Regions from separate parts of the Alteromonas sp. W12 genome, predicted to be linked through region 2. Evidence: riboswitches for the same ligand, from Rfam matches in the RefSeq annotation. Region 2 holds a riboswitch; the other holds the start of a gene.

Region 1 (8,700 bases), on a different contig from region 2:
GCCATACGCCCTGCAATGACTTCTTCACTGTCTTGACCGCGATTATTTAAACGCTGCTCTAGCACGTCGAGTGAAGGCGGAAGAATGAAAATACCGCATGTGTCTGGCATAAGCTTTTTGACTTGGCGCGCGCCCTGCCAATCGATATCTAAAAATACGTCAATGCCACGGTGCAAAGTTTGTTCAATTGTCACGCGGGATGTGCCGTAATAATTGCCAAATACTTCTGCGTATTCAAAAAACACACCCTGTTCAATCAGCGCTTCAAACTGCTCTCGGCTCACAAAATGGTAGTGCACGCCGTCGACTTCACCCGGACGAGGTTGACGTGTTGTATGAGATACAGACACCTGCATTGGCGTAGCTGTATTGCTTTCATACTTTTCCATTAGCGCCTTTATAAGGCTTGATTTTCCTGCTCCAGAAGGAGCTGCAAGAATGAATAAGTTGCCGAGTAGTGAAGCCATAGGGTATTAAAATTCTTTCAAAATGTGGTGATTTCAAGTGGCAATGATAGCATATTAAGCGGTTGTGCCGTACCTTTCATTGCATAGTGAAAACTTGGATCACTCTACCAAGCTTATGCCGATGGGTTACCACAGCAAAAATTAATGGGGTCAGAGTACTTTTTCTGGCCCTAAATGTACTCTGACCCCAAAACTAGGAAATAAAGCATGACTCAGCAACTTCTGCCGTGCGTAGGGATAAACCCATCCACTACGCCTGATGCCTGCGTTATCTGGCTTCACGGTCTTGGCGATTCAGGCCATGGTTTTGCGCCTATTGTGCCCAAGCTAAAACTGCCCGAATCAATGGCGGTTAAATTTCTCTTTCCTCACGCTCCAGAACGCCCTGTGACTATCAATGGCGGCATGAGAATGCGCGCTTGGTACGATATCAAATCGTTAGATTTTGAAAGCCGTGCGGACTTAGAGGGTGTAAAAGAGTCGGCTGCTCAGGTAGAAGCGCTTATCGAAGCACAAATTGAAAGTGGCATTCCTAGCGAACGTATTGTACTTGCAGGATTTTCTCAAGGCGGTGTTATTGCTCTGCACTTAGCACCTAGATATGCCAATAAATTTGCAGGTGTTATCGCTCTATCTACTTATATGTGCGAGCCATCACTTCTTGGAAGCGAATCAAAAGACACAAACCGCGAAACGCCAATTATGATGGCACATGGTGAGCAAGACGAAGTGGTGCCGGTATTTATGGGCAATGCTGCGTTCAAAACGCTGAGCGAAAGTGGCTTTAATGCCACGTGGCAGACTTACACCATGCAGCACAATGTTTGTATGCAAGAGCTTAACGACATAAGTGCTTGGCTTCAAAAAGTTCTAGGGTAATGCCTTAAGAGCCTGTTGGCCCTTGCTGCAAATTACGTTCATATAATAAAGCTCAACAGGCCCTAGTATTTGAACAAAAGAGAAAGCTGGTGAAGCAACAAAAGCCAGCTTTCTTCTTAGCGTAAGTGGGTACACGTCTATCGATTGCAAAGTTGCGCCTTCCGTCTTTTCTTTATTTCACGTTTATTCCAAAACTATTCGACGACTCTGTTGCGCCCCGCATTTTTAGCTTTGTAAAGGTTGTCATCGGCCTGCTTCAAACAAGCGTGCAAGTTTGTATCAGTAAGCGCTGTGGCTACACCAAAGCTTGCGGTTATCGAGTGATTAACATCACCTTCTACAAACGGGTTAGCTTCAACCACCTTCCTCATTTTTTCTGCTAATTTTACCGCTTGGCTCAACGTCGCATGAGGGAATAAGACCAAAAACTCTTCACCACCGGTTCTTGCCACCACGTCAGTAGTTCTTACTGCTTCTTTCATTAGGCGAGTGATATGTATAAGCACTTCGTCACCAATATCGTGGCCATAGGTATCGTTGATTGTTTTGAAATGGTCAATATCTACCACCACCGCACTTAAAGGGAAATGAGCACCGGGATCTTGCATTGCGCGTTCAAAAAAAACAGCTTCAAGGAATCGCCGGTTAGGAAGTTTTGTAAGCGGATCGGTATTAGCCTGACGCATGCGCTCTAGATTTTCACGCAGCATTTCTTTTCTGCTTTGATGCCAGAAATTTTCACCTATAAAGGCGACGCAAATGAAACAGAACGTAGCGATTAGGAAGCGGGAAACATGCTCTGCTGGGTACTCAGCCACTATTTTTTCTTGATTGTAGAGCATAAAAATAGCGATACCCATGGTTACTGCTACGTAAACCATGGCGGGCTTGAAACGCACAACAACTATCTGAATAAAAAGCAGGGGAAAAATAAAATAAAGCCCAGTGTTATTGAGCCCGCCGGTATAAACCAAGCCGTTTATGGTAAATGCTACCACTAAACCTGCTAGATAATAAAAGACATCGACGCGAGGGAACATATGGGATAACGCCACATTGGCGTACACAAAAGCGGCTGACCCCGCCAGCGTTCCAACGAGCAATGGGTTGTTTGTACCCATGTTAATCCACGCCATAAACGCCATAATTGTGCCACCAACATAGGATATGAAATAAAGCGTTAAGCGCCTTCGTTTTGCTTCCGCTTCATCTTGCTGAGCACTTCTAAGTAATTGACGCAACGACGAACTGTCCATAAAAAGACTTATCTCCGCATTTAAAACTAATTAACCATTATTCCTTTCAGCATAGACTGAATGTTCAATAATAACCAAGGAGAAAACTGTGCCTAATTTCAAACATTAATACAGAAAATGCGTATACTACGGGGTATATCGTATGACGTTATGTGATACATCGTTTTAGTTTCTTTTTATATAGTTTGGAATAGCCATGAGTCACCTCAACACTACCCGCACCGTTCGAATTGCTACTAGAAAAAGTGCTTTAGCGCTTTGGCAAGCAGAGTATGTGAAGGCAAAATTGTTGGAGCATTATCCGTCAATGACCGTTGAGCTTGTGCCTATGAGTACGCAGGGCGACAAAATTTTAGATACACCTCTGGCGAAAATTGGTGGTAAAGGACTTTTCATAAAAGAGCTTGAAATTGCCATGCTTGAAGGCCGTGCCGATATAGCCGTGCACTCTATGAAAGACGTACCGGTCGAATTTCCTGAAGGTTTTGGCCTTCACGCTATTTGTGAGCGAGAAAACCCGTTCGACGCCTTTGTTTCAAATAACCACGACAGTTTAGATGCCCTGCCCCAGGGCGCAGTAGTAGGTACGTCTAGCCTTCGCAGACAGTGCCAAATTCGCAAGTATCGCCCTGACCTTATCATCAAGGACCTGCGCGGAAACGTGAATACTCGTCTAGCCAAGCTAGACGCAGGTGAGTACGACGCCATTATCTTAGCTTCTGCTGGCCTGATTCGCCTTGAAATGGAATCTCGTATTCGCATGCCGTTACCCGCTGATATTTCGCTACCCGCCGTTGGACAAGGTGCCGTAGGTATTGAGTGCCGTAACGACGATGAAGAGCTAATTAAGTTGCTACAGGCGCTGAACCATACAGACACTAATACACGTGTTACCGCAGAACGCGCCATGAACGAGAGATTGGAAGGCGGCTGCCAAGTACCTATTGGTAGCTTTGCCACGCTTGATGGCGATGTGCTGACACTAACCGGTATGGTTGGTAAGCCAGATGGTTCAGAACTGCTCTTTGCTTCTGCTACAGCGTCGCGAGAAAAAGCCGCAGATATCGGTGTTGAAGTAGCGGAATCCCTTCTTGAGCAAGGTGCCGGTGAAATCTTAAAGGCGCTTTATAACTAAGTTATAGTTTGTCGAATGCGTGCAGGTTTACGCAGTAAAATAAAAGGATGAAAATTCGATAGTATGTTGCTGTTTACACGCCCACTGCCAAAGTTAAAAGCAAGCGCTTCTGCCTTTGAAAAAGCCGGAATTGACGCGGTAGGCGTTGCCACGTCTAACATCATTGATATTTCGTCTGAAAGAAAAGCTGCTGCAGAATTTTTAGCGTCAAATGCAGTAAACGCAATTGTTGTTACCAGCGTATATGCTGTAGACACCGTTATTGAAGGCTTACGTGAAACGGCTAACGAATTACCATTGATCATAGCTGTGGGCGATGCCACTGCACGAAAATTACAAGCGGGACTTCAGGCGTTTTCATCGGCGCAGGTTGCTATTCCCGAAGCCCATACATCCGAAGGTATACTGGCAATGCACCAACTTAATGAGGCAAACTGTCAGCATGTCGTTATCATTAAGGGTGAAGGTGGGCGCGACGCCATAGCCACTGGATTAGACGAAAAAGGTATTTTAGTTAATAGCTTTTGCGTTTATAAGAGAGAGCAACTTACAAGCCCAATTTACACAAAACGGTGGAAAATGGGCGAAGTTAGCGGCATTATCGCTACAAGCGAAGCAATGGCACTGCAACTAATTGCGCAATTTGGCCAAGCACTTAAATCTATTAAATGGTTAACAGTGAGCGATCGAATTGCCAAAACCCTCACTAGCCAAGGCATTAAAGAGGTAGCGGTTTGTCAGCGAGCCACCGATCAGGCACTCATCGCCTGGGTAAAGGATAACTGGGAGTATTGAATGGCCAACAACAATGAAAGTAGCCCACAAAAAGAGGAACTCGTGAAAGTGGAAGCTGAAAAAGACGTTATCGAATCTTCTGCCACGCACAGTGAATCAACATCGTCGGGTGCTGCTAAAAAGAAATCGTCGGGAAATGGTCTACTGTGGTTTGTTGTAATCATCCTTTTCCTTATTGTGCTTGGTATGGCTGGCGCAGGTTACTGGTATTACATGCAGCAACAGTCGGCAAGCAAGGACTCTGAATCTGCACTTCAAACGACGACCTCTCAGCTAAACACTATTGAGCGTGAGCGCGCTGGTCTTGTTGCCTCTATCGACAAAGTAGCTCGTACCAACCAGACGTTAGAAAGCACGGTAGCCGAGTTAAAAGCGCAAAACGAAAAGCTGACGCTGCAAGCTGAATCGACCCTTGAACAACTAAATAATATGGAAGGTCGCCGCCCGGCAGACTGGCTCATTGCTGAAGCTGATTACTTAGTTCGCATGGCAGGCAGAAAGCTTTGGTTAGAAAACGACGTACGCACAGCAATTTTGCTGCTAGTTAACGCAGATAAACGCTTAAAGTCGTTGGCCGATCCGTCGGTACTTCCGGTTCGCGCAAACCTTGCAGAAGATATTCAAACCTTACAACAGCTTAACCCTGTATCACAAAGTTCCGTCGCCCTCGCGCTTACGGGTATGATTGCTCAAATTGACAAACTGCCACTTGATACCTTCGAAAAACCAGAAGACGCCAATGCAGAAGACACGACCTTATCGGAGTCAGCTGACGACTGGCAGGAGAACCTTGCGAAGGTGTGGCGTTCGTTGGTGAACGATTTTCTTACGGTGAAAACTATTGAAGGCCCGGTTGAGCCAGTGCTTTCACTAGAAGCCCAGTTCCTAGCAAAAGAGCAGCTTCGTCTACAGCTTATGCACGCGCAAACCGCCGCGCTTCAGGGCGATGCAGGGCTTTACAGCCAGTCGCTTCAATACGCTCAAACGTTAATTATTGAAAAGTTCGACACCGAAAAAAGCCAAGTAACGGGCTTTGTAGATGCACTACAAAACCTCATTGCTACCGATGTATCGCGCCCAATACCTACAGAGCTAGCGTCACAAAAACCGCTAGAGCGTCTATTGGATAGCCGCGTTAAACAGGTGTTCGGACAAGGAGCAAGTGCACTATGAAATGGTTAGCTATTGCCCTTGCGGTATTAGCCGCATTCGTTGTTGCACTAATTGTTGGCCCGATGTTGTTAGGCGATAAGGGCTACGTACTAATATCACTGGGTAACACCGCTGTTGAAATGACGGTGATTAGCTTTTGTATTTTAGTGATAGGTGCCATCATTGCCTGGTACGTACTGTCTCGACTGGTATTGTGGGCGTTGAGCCTGATCACAGGTTCACATAAATGGTTCGGCACTTTAGGTGAGCGCAAACGTAAGCGTGCGTTTTACGACGGCTTACACGCAATGGCTGCAGGTGATTTTGATACAGCTCAAAAGGCGCTAAGCAAAACCACCAACGGCGATTTCGAAGGCGTTAACTATTTGGCGTCAGCGCAAATTGCTTTTGCCAATAACGATTTAGCCAAAGCCCGTTATTTCCTTGTTCAGGCAACTGACTTTCCAAAAGCGAAAGTAGCCGCAACGGTCATGCACGCGCGTATTGATATGGCTGAAGAAAAATACGATGCGGCACTAGAGAAACTTAACGAACTTGACGAGCAAGAGCGTGAAAACAAGCAAGTTGTGCAGTTAAAAGCGCAAATTCTTGCCAAGCTAGGTAAATGGCAAGTACTTCAAGAAAATTTGTCAGGCTGGCGTAAAGCATTGCCCAAAGCAGACTACACTACATGGAGCCAGCGTATTGCCAAAGGTAAGTTTGCGGAAATTGCCAGTAAGCAAGGCGCTGTCGAGCTTAAATCATATTGGGAAACCCTACCCCGCAAGCTTCGTCACGACGATGCTTACCGCGCGGCTTACATTCAACAGTTGCTTGACCAAGGTATGCATGCCGACGCACAGAATTTGCTAGTTGAATGGCAAAAACGTGGCCCGAATAGCGCCCTGTTTCCGCTGTTCACGCAGCTTAATATTCCTGATGCATCGCCATCACTACGACTGCTTGAAAGCTGGATAAAGCAAGACGAAGAAAACGTGTCGCTATACTCCACGCTAGGCCAAGTTGCATTTAACTCAGGCGATGATGTGTTGGCGGAAAAAGCCCTGCTTAAAGCCACTAAAATGAAGTCGCGCAAAGAAGACTTATTGCTGCTGTCTGCAATTAGCGAACGCAAGCACGACACAGCCACTGCACTTCAGCTTTACAAGGAAGGTCAGCAGCTAGCCAGCTAGATGAATATTCATTTAGCTTTCTGGTAGTACTTGTATTACCCGTAAAATTGAAGATATAGTAAAAAGGAATTCTCAATTCGGGTTGTTTCAACAACAACCCGAATTGACTTAAACAACTTGTCGGAGTGCTTCACTGGTAACCCAGTAAGCTGAGACCGCGAAAGTGGGATCCGTAGAACCTGATCAGGCTAATACCTGCGAAGGGAACAAGAAAATACAATGTGCACAATGTTAAACCGTGGTTTAGCGTTGTGAAGCGAAGTTGTTTTGCTGTTGATGATACAGACACACCCATGACGGTGCTGCTCGTCACTCAAGGTAAACTGTTCAAGTTTATCCCCAAGTCAACATCAACGGAGTAAAGGGCTGTAATCACCAAAACCTTTACCAACAATCTCGCTAGAGTAACGGGACTATCCCCTTCTACACTCACACTTTGTATTCTCCTTCACTCCTGACAAGCATTTTTAGAACCTAAATTTACAAGGTAAAATGCTATGTCGAACAGACGCGAACAGCGCCAACAAGCACAACAATTCATTAATGAACTTGCGGGCGAAGCTTACCCAAATTCAACACGCCACTACGAGTGTGGCAGCCGTGACGATATTCGTGTGGCCATGCGCCTTATTCACCAACACGACAGTTTAGTGGGTGGCACCGAAGAAAACCCTACCTTAGAGCCAAACCCGCCCATTCCTGTGTACGACACCTCTGGCCCTTATGGCGACCCGCTAGAAAACATAGATGTACACAAAGGTTTAATCCCACTTCGCCAAAAGTGGATTGAAGAGCGCAGCGATACTATTGAGTTAGAGGGCGTTTCATCAAGCTTTGCGAAAGAGCGTGAAAACGACATTTTTACCGAAGATTTCCGCTTTATTCGCAGCCGCAAACCACTAAAAGCAAAAGCAGGCAAAAACGTTACCCAGCTTCACTACGCAAGACAGGGGATTATTACCCCTGAAATGGAATACATTGCCATTCGCGAGAATATGGGTCGCCAAGCCATTAAAGATGCCGAACTGACGCAGCAGCACAAAGGCGAACACTTTGGTGCGAATTTACCCGATACCATCACGCCTGAATTTGTACGCCAGGAAGTGGCCGCAGGCCGCGCCATTATTCCATGCAACATCAATCACCCCGAGTTGGAACCAATGATTATAGGGCGTAACTTTCTAGTAAAGATTAACGCAAACATTGGTAATTCAGCAGTCACCTCGTCTATTGAAGAAGAGGTAGAAAAGCTGGTGTGGTCAACGCGCTGGGGCGCCGATACCATCATGGATTTATCTACCGGCAGAAATATTCACGAAACTCGAGAGTGGCTGCTGCGAAACAGTCCTGTTCCTCTTGGCACCGTCCCCATCTATCAAGCGCTAGAAAAAGTAAACGGTGTAGCCGAAGATTTAACGTGGGAGATGTTTAAAGACACCCTAATTGAGCAAGCTGAACAAGGCGTAGACTACTTCACCATTCACGCTGGCGTGCTGCTTGAGTACGTACACCTTACCGCAAAGCGGGTAACCGGCATTGTATCGCGCGGCGGTTCGATAATGGCAAAGTGGTGCTTAAGCCATCACCAGCAAAGCTTTCTGTATGAGCACTTTCACGATATTTGCGAAATTTGCGCTAAGTACGATGTGGCGCTGTCGCTAGGTGATGGCCTGCGCCCTGGTAGCGTAGCTGACGCTAACGACGACGCGCAATTCTCTGAATTACGTACCCTTGGTGAGCTGACGAAAATTGCATGGGAGTACGATGTTCAGGTAATGATTGAAGGCCCGGGACATGTGCCAATGCATATGATTAAAGCGAAC
Region 2 (8,700 bases):
GTTTTACAATGAAGACCAGCTCACAGAAGCGTTAAATGTACTTTATGAAATCGATCCTTCAGACGATTTTGATAAAGCATACGTTAAGCGTTTTATCGGTAACTTATTGGCTTCACAAGAAGGTGAGGGCGGTAAGGCGTTAAACTACTTGGTCGACTCTGTTGAACCAAAAGTACTTAACGACACTGAGCACTCTCAAACACTTAAATTGATAGGTGATTTGAGCATGCAGGAAGAGAAGTACACTGATGCCATCAAATGGTATAACAAGTGGATGGAATTTACCTGTAAAGAAGATGCTGATGTGTATACACGCTTGGCACAGGCGTACTTTGAGTCTAAGCAGTTAGCTAAAATGGTTGAGCCAGCAGACAAGGCAATTGCTTTGTATGAAGAGCCAAACAAGAACCCTTATGTTCTTAAGTTAACTTCTTACTACGAGCGTAAGATGTACCCTGAGACGGTTTCTGTCGCGGAAGAGTTAGTTAAAACTTTTCCTGAAGAGAAGACTTGGTGGTCGCGTCTAGGCTTTTTCTATATCTTAGTTGAAGACTACAAAAAAGGTCTTTCAACGCTAGAACTTGCTTATATGCAGGGCTATCTAGAAAAAGATTCAGAAATCAAAACGCTTGCTCAGCTTTATCAAAGTAACGGCATGCCTTACAAGGCTGCGAAGTTACTTGAAAAGCACATGAAAGAAGGCTTGTTGAAGAACGATGCCGATATGCTTGCTAATATTGCTAACGCATATCACCAGGCTAAGAACTTTAAAACTGCAGCAAACCTGTACGCACAGGCTGCCGCAAAGAGTTCAGATCCTGAGCACTATCGTAAGCAAGGTACACTTCTTCTTGTAGCTGAAGACTATAAAGGCGCTATCAAAGCACTAGAGAATGCTCTAGAGCGTGGTGCTGAAGACCCTGAGAAGATTCACTTCACGTTAATGGAAGCGAACTTCTACGCAGGTAACTTTAAGTCTGCTTACAAACATGTACTAGAAGCTAAGAAAGATCGCTCACTACGCCGCAACGCTGCAGCGTGGGAACCTTATATCAAGGAAAAAGCGAAGAACCGCGGTATTAGTATCTAATATGTGGTTTTAGCAAAAAAGCCTCCCTTCGGGAGGCTTTTTTTTGCCCTCAATTTAGTAAGTGAGCTTTTCTCGAATAGGATTATATTTATAGGGCTTTAACATCAATCCGCATAGATCATTAGCCTTTCAGTGGTATTTAAAATGTTCGTAATCGCGGCTTGTTAACGCAGGTATAGTGGCTCTACGCCAAGCTGATTATTTGTACTTTCAGGCTACAGACTTTCTATTATTTGAAAGCAGGCAGAAGTGCTTCTCTTATAACAATAGTGACTTCTTTTAACCCACTTGCTTTTAGGTTTTCTTCGTTGAATGTAGAAACAAGTTGCTTCGCATTCATATCTGAATGTGTAAGTACTTTTCTGAGAAAGCGCTTCGTGTTAATGATTTCAACAAGACGCCATAGCGTATACAGTATTGTGTTATTTGGCTTGTTCAGTTGAGTATTTGCGCTTGGTGTAGGCTGAGTCTCTGCATAACGCGCAATTTTATGTAATATCGGCCAAACATCATCTAAAGTGCGTGTGCCTTGGGTAAAATGTACTAACTTTTCTACATAGATTGTCAGTATGCTAATGGGCACGTTGTCTAACTGGTTATCGAATTTAAAGCTCTCTTTTAGCGCTACCAATTCAGAAAGCAGTTTTTTTGCTCTGTTGGAATGAGGATATAACGCTAGTGCACTGGTTTCGCCACTGGCTTTATTAGGCTTTCGCCCATAGTCTACAATCTCAAATCCATTTCTTGTCCAAAAACTGTCTAACTTAAGTGTCGTTCCATAAGAAGTACAGATAGCGTCAATACTTTGCTTCTTGGCTTCATCACTAACTCTTTGTAGCAAGTAACTGCCCATACCCTTACTCTGCGCAAGCGTATCGACGGCAATACGGTTAATACGCCAATATCTAAACGTTGCTGTTTTTGCATCAGCAGACAACAGAGTAAGTCGCTGTGCACCTAAATGCCCTTTAGGACGACGCTTTCCAGACGCAATCCCCAATGCGGTATCGTTCAGGTAGTCGCTACCTTCAGCGTTTATGATTGCAGCACCTATCACGTTGTCGTTCAATTTAAGTATGGCAACAAGTACATCCGGGCTATCCATCAAGCGCATAAAATCATCGGGCGTAGTTTGATAATGGGCTAATGAAAGTAGCGACATTATTTGCTGAAGCGCCTCTTCGGAAATGCTTTTAAACGAACTTATGGAAAAATCGTAATCTATCGGTGGGTTAATACTGTTTTTGAAATTAATCTCGCCAATATTGCGCGCCGCATCTCTGTCCTCAAATAAACAAGTCGTTTTGAAAAAGGCTTCAATGGGATCATGTTCGAACCATCGTAACGGCGTTGATAGTCTTAAATGGATAGCTGATGGCGGTAAACTAGGGATGAGTTTGTGAATAAAACCACTGCCTGAACCTTCATAACCCAAAAGCGTAGTACTAAGCACCCACTGCTTGTGGTTGGCTATGATCCGGTATACATCCGGGAGGGGGATTGAAGCCGCTTCATCAACAATTACAACGTCGTACTTTTCATCTTCTGTGGTATATAACAAGGCACTGTCAGGGGGCACCCATTTTACACTGCCAAACGTCGCTGCCTCATTCTTATCACCAAGGATTAGTTGGGTTTGAATGTTAGCGGTGGATGGTTGTTGTGTTCTGACACCTGCTATTTCGTACTGTTGAATACGTGAAAGCACGTTCTTCACATTATCATAGCGTTCACTGGTTAATAGTACATTTTTACCCTGTCTGATTAGGCTTTCAATGAATATACCTAATAATGATGACTTGCCTCTGCCTCTTGGGGCGGTAATCAGCGCGTTTAGTTTATTAAGTGAGTGTGCTTGATATAAACGACTGTATGCCTGCTCTTGCTCTTCTGATTTAAATAGTGAGCCTCTATAGACGTTTGATGTTACGCCTTGGCTAATGCGGTACATAGCCGTATCTGGAAGTGTGGTTTTTTCTTCAGTGTGAAATGCCACGTAGTCGTTGTTACGCAGGTGCTTTATAAAGCGTTCGAGGTATCGACTTTGTGTAAGCGTAAACCCCTCCGACAGGAACGAGACCGAAATATTGTTAACCCATTCACTCAAAGCAGGGCAAATAAGTATTAAACAACCACTGCGTTTAACGATACCCGCCACTGCCATCACGTCGCCAGGTTTGAACGTATCGCGACAGTCTAATGTGGCAATGTCACATTCGCTCCCCAGTACTTGTTTGCGGTTCTTTCCCTTAAGTGTATCGCCAGCAAAATTCACAACGCTTATAGATGAAACTTCATCTGCAAAGGCTTGAACGCTACGTATGGCAGCTTCACAAAAATCATCATTGCCAGATATTACAAGCATTCTCCGGTGAAGCGGGCAAGTCACGTTTGATAAGTGTGAAGCGTGAGAGCTTTTTTTGCAGCCATTTTCGCCGCTATTTTCAAAATAGGGGGCTAATAGCCATTCGCGTAATTGAGTTAGCGCCATGAATCAGTTTTTTCGGTATAATCTAACGCTATAGTAGCGATTTATAATGAGGAATTCGAATGCGCTTTCTTTCTCGGCGTCTAGTTATGCCAAACGACCTTAATTACGCCAATTCTTTGTTCGGTGGCCGCGCGTTAGAATGGATAGACGAAGAAGCTGCAATTTGGGCTATTTGTCAGTTAGAGACTAATTGCTTGGTAACTAAGCATATTGGTGAAATTAGTTTTGAATCACCGGCTATGCAGGGTGATATCGTAGAGTTTGGTCTAGAAACTAAAGCTGTGGGCCGTACGTCTATTACCGTAAGCTGCCTGGTACGCAACAAAGCAACCAAGAAAACCATCTGTTTTGCAGACGATATCGTTTTTGTAAAAGTTGACCCTGATACGCGTCAACCAACCGCACACGGCAAAACGTTGGAAGGTTTAAAAGCACAAACTGACGATGAAGTACGTCGCCTAAATATGAATATTGACGCTGAATAGCCCTAAGCTTTTAACGCCTTATATCATATATAAAACCTTACGTTAGCTTAACGTCTTATCTGCTTGACGGCGTGTATCGAACTGGTAGACTCCGTCGCAGAAGTTGAGTTTGCTAGTTTTAGCAGCGCAACACTATACCAAGGGGTGTCCGTTTTCGGTCTGAGATCCACATTCGTGGGAACCCTTAAACCTGATCCGGATAATACCGGCGTAGGGATGGTTCACAATATAGCCTTATCACCTGCCGTTAGACCCGGATCTTTTTTCTTAAATAAGAATAAGAGATCCCATGTATAAAACACTTTTCACACTTTCACTGCTTGCTAGTTCCGTTGCGGCCTATGCGCAACAAACCAATGTAAGTAACACTTCAGATAGCACGCCATCAGATATTGAGCGCGTCATCGTATCTGGTGATTTTCGTCAAACTACACTCGACCAGTTAAGTGCTAGCGCGACCATTTTAGATCAAGAGCGTCTTCGCAGTAGACAGCCGAGCCATATCGACAGTGTGCTAAACAGTATTCCAAACGTGAACTTTGCAGCTGGTGCGTCTCGCGGCCGCTTCGTGCAAATTCGCGGTATTGGAGAGCGTAGTCAGTTCGCCGAGCCTATCAATCCTTCGGTAAGCTTTATCGTCGATGAATTTGATTTTTCAGGCCTTGCTGCGGCAGGTCTTATTTTTGATACTAAACAACTAGAGGTGTATCGCGGACCTCAGGCTACCTTATACGGCACAGGTGCATTGGCCGGAGCGGTTAAACTCTCCAGTAATGACGTGGGTAGCGACGCCCCTGACTACGTTGAAGCCCGCATTGGGAACAAAGAGAGTTACCGTATTGAAGGCGCCACTGGTGATGATATCAACACGGATTGGGGCTATCGTGTTGCGCTGGTTCATAATCGCAGTGATGGCTTTGTAGAGAATACGTTCTTAAATAGAAGCGACACCGCGAATATCGATGAAACCGCACTGCGCTTTGCCGTTGAAGGTAGTGTAGATGAGCGAACCACACTTGCGCTTACTTATCGCTGGTACGATATCGATAACGGTTACGATGCATTCTCGCTAGACAATGACAACAAAACGCTGTCTGATGAACCTGGATTTGACGAACACCAAACCCACGCTGTTAGCGCGCGCTCTACAACCAATACAGCAGCGGGCGACTTTATTCTAATTGCCACCCATGCTTCTCACAATATTGCTTATGGCTACGATGAAGACTGGACATTCACAGGGTTTCACCCGTGGGGTTACACGTCTTTTGACGCCTATTATCGCGATGTAGAAACACAGACCGGCGAGATGCGTTTCGTGTCGTCTGACAGTGCCGCACTTTTTGATGGTATGACTGACTGGACAATAGGCGTATTTTATAAAAGCACGGAAGAAAAGCTGCTACGTCAATACACTTATTTGGATAGTGACTTTGCCAGTGAATACACGCCTACGACGACCGCTATCTATGCTCAGACTGAAAGTCGTTTGAACGAAAATTTAGTACTTGTAGCAGGGTTAAGAGTCGAAAACTACGATTTTGATTACGCTGATAACAACCAACTTACTCGCGCGTTCGACACCACCATGGTAGGCGGGAAAGTCGCGCTTCAGTATACGCAGGGCAATCACTTCTATTACGGCAGTATTTCACGCGGATATAAAGGTGCAGGCTTTAACCCCGACAGCCGCGTGAATGACAATCAGCGATTCTTCGACGAAGAATATAACTGGAACTACGAAATAGGCGTAAAGGGCCCATTACTTACGCCTGACCTAATTGCTCGTGCTGCAATTTTCTATATGGATAGAAAAGATACTCAGGTGAGCGATTTTGACGTTATCACTCGTGATGACGGTACGGCAGGGTTCGTAGACATTATTGATAATGCTGATTTAGGAACAAACAAAGGAGCCGAGCTGGAGCTTAGCTGGATTGCTAGTGATGCATGGCAGCTAGATGCAAGCGTTGGTTACCTAAGCGCTACCTTTGAAGGGTATACGCTTGCAGACGGTACTGAAGTGTCTGAGCAAAGACAGGCTCAATCACCTAAGTGGACCGCAAACCTGTATAGTGAGTACGCACTTACAGATAACATGCTTTTGCGTGTAGATGTAGATTACAAAAGCGAATACCGTTTTTCTGACGGCCATGATGTAACCTCGCCAAGTACTACGCTGGTTAATTCGGAGATTGTGGTGTTACACGGTGATTGGCAGACATCACTGTGGGTACAAAATGCGTTTGATCGTGAGTACTACACCCGTGGATTCGGTGGTTTCAGCAACGACCCTCGCGATGAGTATGCCTTCGATGAGCCATATTACCAAATAGGTAACGGTCGTCAGTTTGGCGTTACTGTTAAGTACGCGTTTTAAAATAAAAGGAAACAGACATGCAAGTTATGGTTGAACTGTCGTTGTACCCATTGGTTAACGAATACATTCCACCTATTCAAGATTTCATTGATAGGTTAAATAGCTATAGTGATATTGCAGTTTCAACAAGTTCAACCAGCACGCAGGTTACAGGTGACTATGGTGTGGTTATGAAAGTACTTGGTGAAGAAATGCAAAGGACCCATGAAGAAGTGGGGCAGGCTATTTTCGTTGCTAAGTTTTTAAATTTTGATGCCATGCAATCTAGAAAATCATCTTAATGGCTAACTTTTTTTCTGAGTTCACTTCTCAAATTGCCGCTACTTCACTGTTAGAGTGGGTAGCGGTTGTCCTCGCTATTGCCTATGTGCTGTTAGCCGCAAAACAGAACAGCTGGTGTTGGCTGTGCGCCTTTGTGAGTACCGCAATTTACACCTGGCTATTTTGGCAGGTGACTTTGCCATTTCAGTCTGCGCTTAACTTCTTTTATATGATAATGGCGGGATACGGTTATTATCAGTGGTCGAAAGGGGCGGAAGACGGCGATGTTAAGCCAGTGCTTCATTGGCCTCTCTGGGCTCATTTGCTCATTGTGCCGAGTATGTTATTGCTCGCTTGGGTTCTGTCTGAGGTGGCAGGCTCACAGTTCAATAGTGAGTACCTACTATTAGATGCGAGCATTAATTTATTGAGTGTAGTCACAACATTTATGGTGGCGCATAAAATCCTGCAAAACTGGGTTTATTGGTTTTTCATCAATTTAGCGTCCGCCTATTTATACCTGCAAGTGGGTTATGCATTATCTGCTTGCCTGTTCTTAGGCTATGTTGGTTTTGCGGTATTTGGGTATTACCAGTGGCTAGTACAATATAAAAAACAAGGTGAACAGGTTGGATATCATCGCCACGCTGCAAAAGGCGCTTAATCTTAGCGACAGTGCGAAAATTTCGTCACACCCTGCTGGAGCGGTAAATCACGTTTACCGCGTTCAAGAGCTCGCAGATAGTCAGTTACCCTTGACTGCAAATAACCTTCAAAGTTGTGGGCAACCAAAGTCGGATCATAACCCTGTCGACTTAGCGGTGAAATGGATGGGCGATGATGACTTTAGTGGGGTTAGTCGTGCGCACCAATTTGCTTTGCAGCAACAGCTTTATAGGTTGGGAGTAGCGCCGCAACCTATATGGTTGAGCGATGATGAAACCATCTGGGTTGAGCAGTGGCTAGAGCACAGTGACAGTGCGACGCTTTCAATGCTTGAGCTGGCCAACACCCTCGCTCGTATTCATTCTTTGCCCATTACCGCTAGGCCATTAGATTTAGCATCAAGATGGCAGCATTATATTAATGTTGCACAGCTCGATATGAGCAGTGAGCTTTATCTAAAAGCCCAATCATTGCGGAAACAAGTAATAAAAAGTGAACAAGACGATGACGACTATGTGTTATGTCATAATGACTTGCTAACTAATCACTTATTACTGAGCGTAGATAACTCACTCAAAATTATTGATTGGGAATATGCCGCCATGGGAAACCGCTACTTCGATTTAGCAAGTTGCTGCCTTATCAATAAACTTGAAATCAATGAAAGTAGAGAGCTCGTTAAGCATTACGCCAAGCTAATGAATAGCGATGAGCACGACGCGATAGCGAAATTTGATCTGCACACCGAGATTGTCGCTATCACTAATGACCTGTGGTTTGCTGCGCTTAACGCCAATAAAGTTTAATGGTCATAAACTGCTCCGCATTTAAAAGTGACGCTGCATAGAAGTCGGTTTAAAAGCGGGCAATAAGACAAAACACAGGTGATGGATAAAGCCTATTTGGTGTTATTCGATTGAAAAAACAGCGCATTGCGTGTTAATTAAGCATGCAGTGCATGGTAGTGATAAAAAGGCTTTACCTTTTTAATGTCATCCGTATAATGCACAGCGCGCTAGGGGTGTAGTTCGAATTGGTAGAACAGCGGTCTCCAAAACCGATGGTTGGGGGTTCGAGTCCCTCCACCCCTGCCACTTTCTCTTCTTGTGAACGTTTACGTTCAAATCCTAAATCGTTTCTTTGTTAAATTCTTCTTAAATTCTTCTTAAATTCTTCTTAAATTTTTTTGGTTTCTGTTGCTAGTGCTTAATTTGCTGCAGCTGTTTTATTTCCTCTTATACCAAGGGCTAGGCATTATAAATTCGCGAATAATACTTAAGAATCAACGCTTATGAATTAACGCTTGAGCATTAAACAGCAGGTACAA

What was found. Region 2 has a riboswitch for thiamine pyrophosphate ahead of AWH61_RS02875 (TonB-dependent receptor). Riboswitches for the same ligand answer to the same signal wherever they lie in the genome.
Region 1: linked by a shared signal. The riboswitch ahead of thiC (phosphomethylpyrimidine synthase ThiC) and the one ahead of AWH61_RS02875 (TonB-dependent receptor) in region 2 are both predicted to bind thiamine pyrophosphate.

Annotation. Positions count from the first base shown of each region.
Region 1 covers NZ_LQXH01000010.1:201,208-209,907, forward strand. Annotated here, with positions in the region: gene gmk (guanylate kinase) at 1-467, opposite strand, end outside; gene AWH61_RS16360 (alpha/beta hydrolase) at 675-1,346, shown strand; gene AWH61_RS16365 (GGDEF domain-containing protein) at 1,541-2,602, opposite strand; gene hemC (hydroxymethylbilane synthase) at 2,799-3,737, shown strand; gene AWH61_RS16375 (uroporphyrinogen-III synthase) at 3,801-4,532, shown strand; gene AWH61_RS16380 (uroporphyrinogen-III C-methyltransferase) at 4,533-5,705, shown strand; gene AWH61_RS16385 (heme biosynthesis HemY N-terminal domain-containing protein) at 5,702-6,877, shown strand; TPP riboswitch at 6,989-7,100, shown strand; gene thiC (phosphomethylpyrimidine synthase ThiC) at 7,375-8,700, shown strand, end outside.
Region 2 covers NZ_LQXH01000001.1:695,017-703,716, forward strand. Annotated here, with positions in the region: gene AWH61_RS02860 (tetratricopeptide repeat protein) at 1-1,090, shown strand, start outside; gene AWH61_RS02865 (tRNA(Met) cytidine acetyltransferase TmcA domain-containing protein) at 1,320-3,581, opposite strand; gene AWH61_RS02870 (acyl-CoA thioesterase) at 3,641-4,066, shown strand; TPP riboswitch at 4,197-4,300, shown strand; gene AWH61_RS02875 (TonB-dependent receptor) at 4,356-6,446, shown strand; gene AWH61_RS02880 (hypothetical protein) at 6,464-6,727, shown strand; gene pnuC (nicotinamide riboside transporter PnuC) at 6,727-7,371, shown strand; gene AWH61_RS02890 (phosphotransferase) at 7,328-8,179, shown strand; tRNA gene AWH61_RS02895 (tRNA-Trp) at 8,391-8,467, shown strand.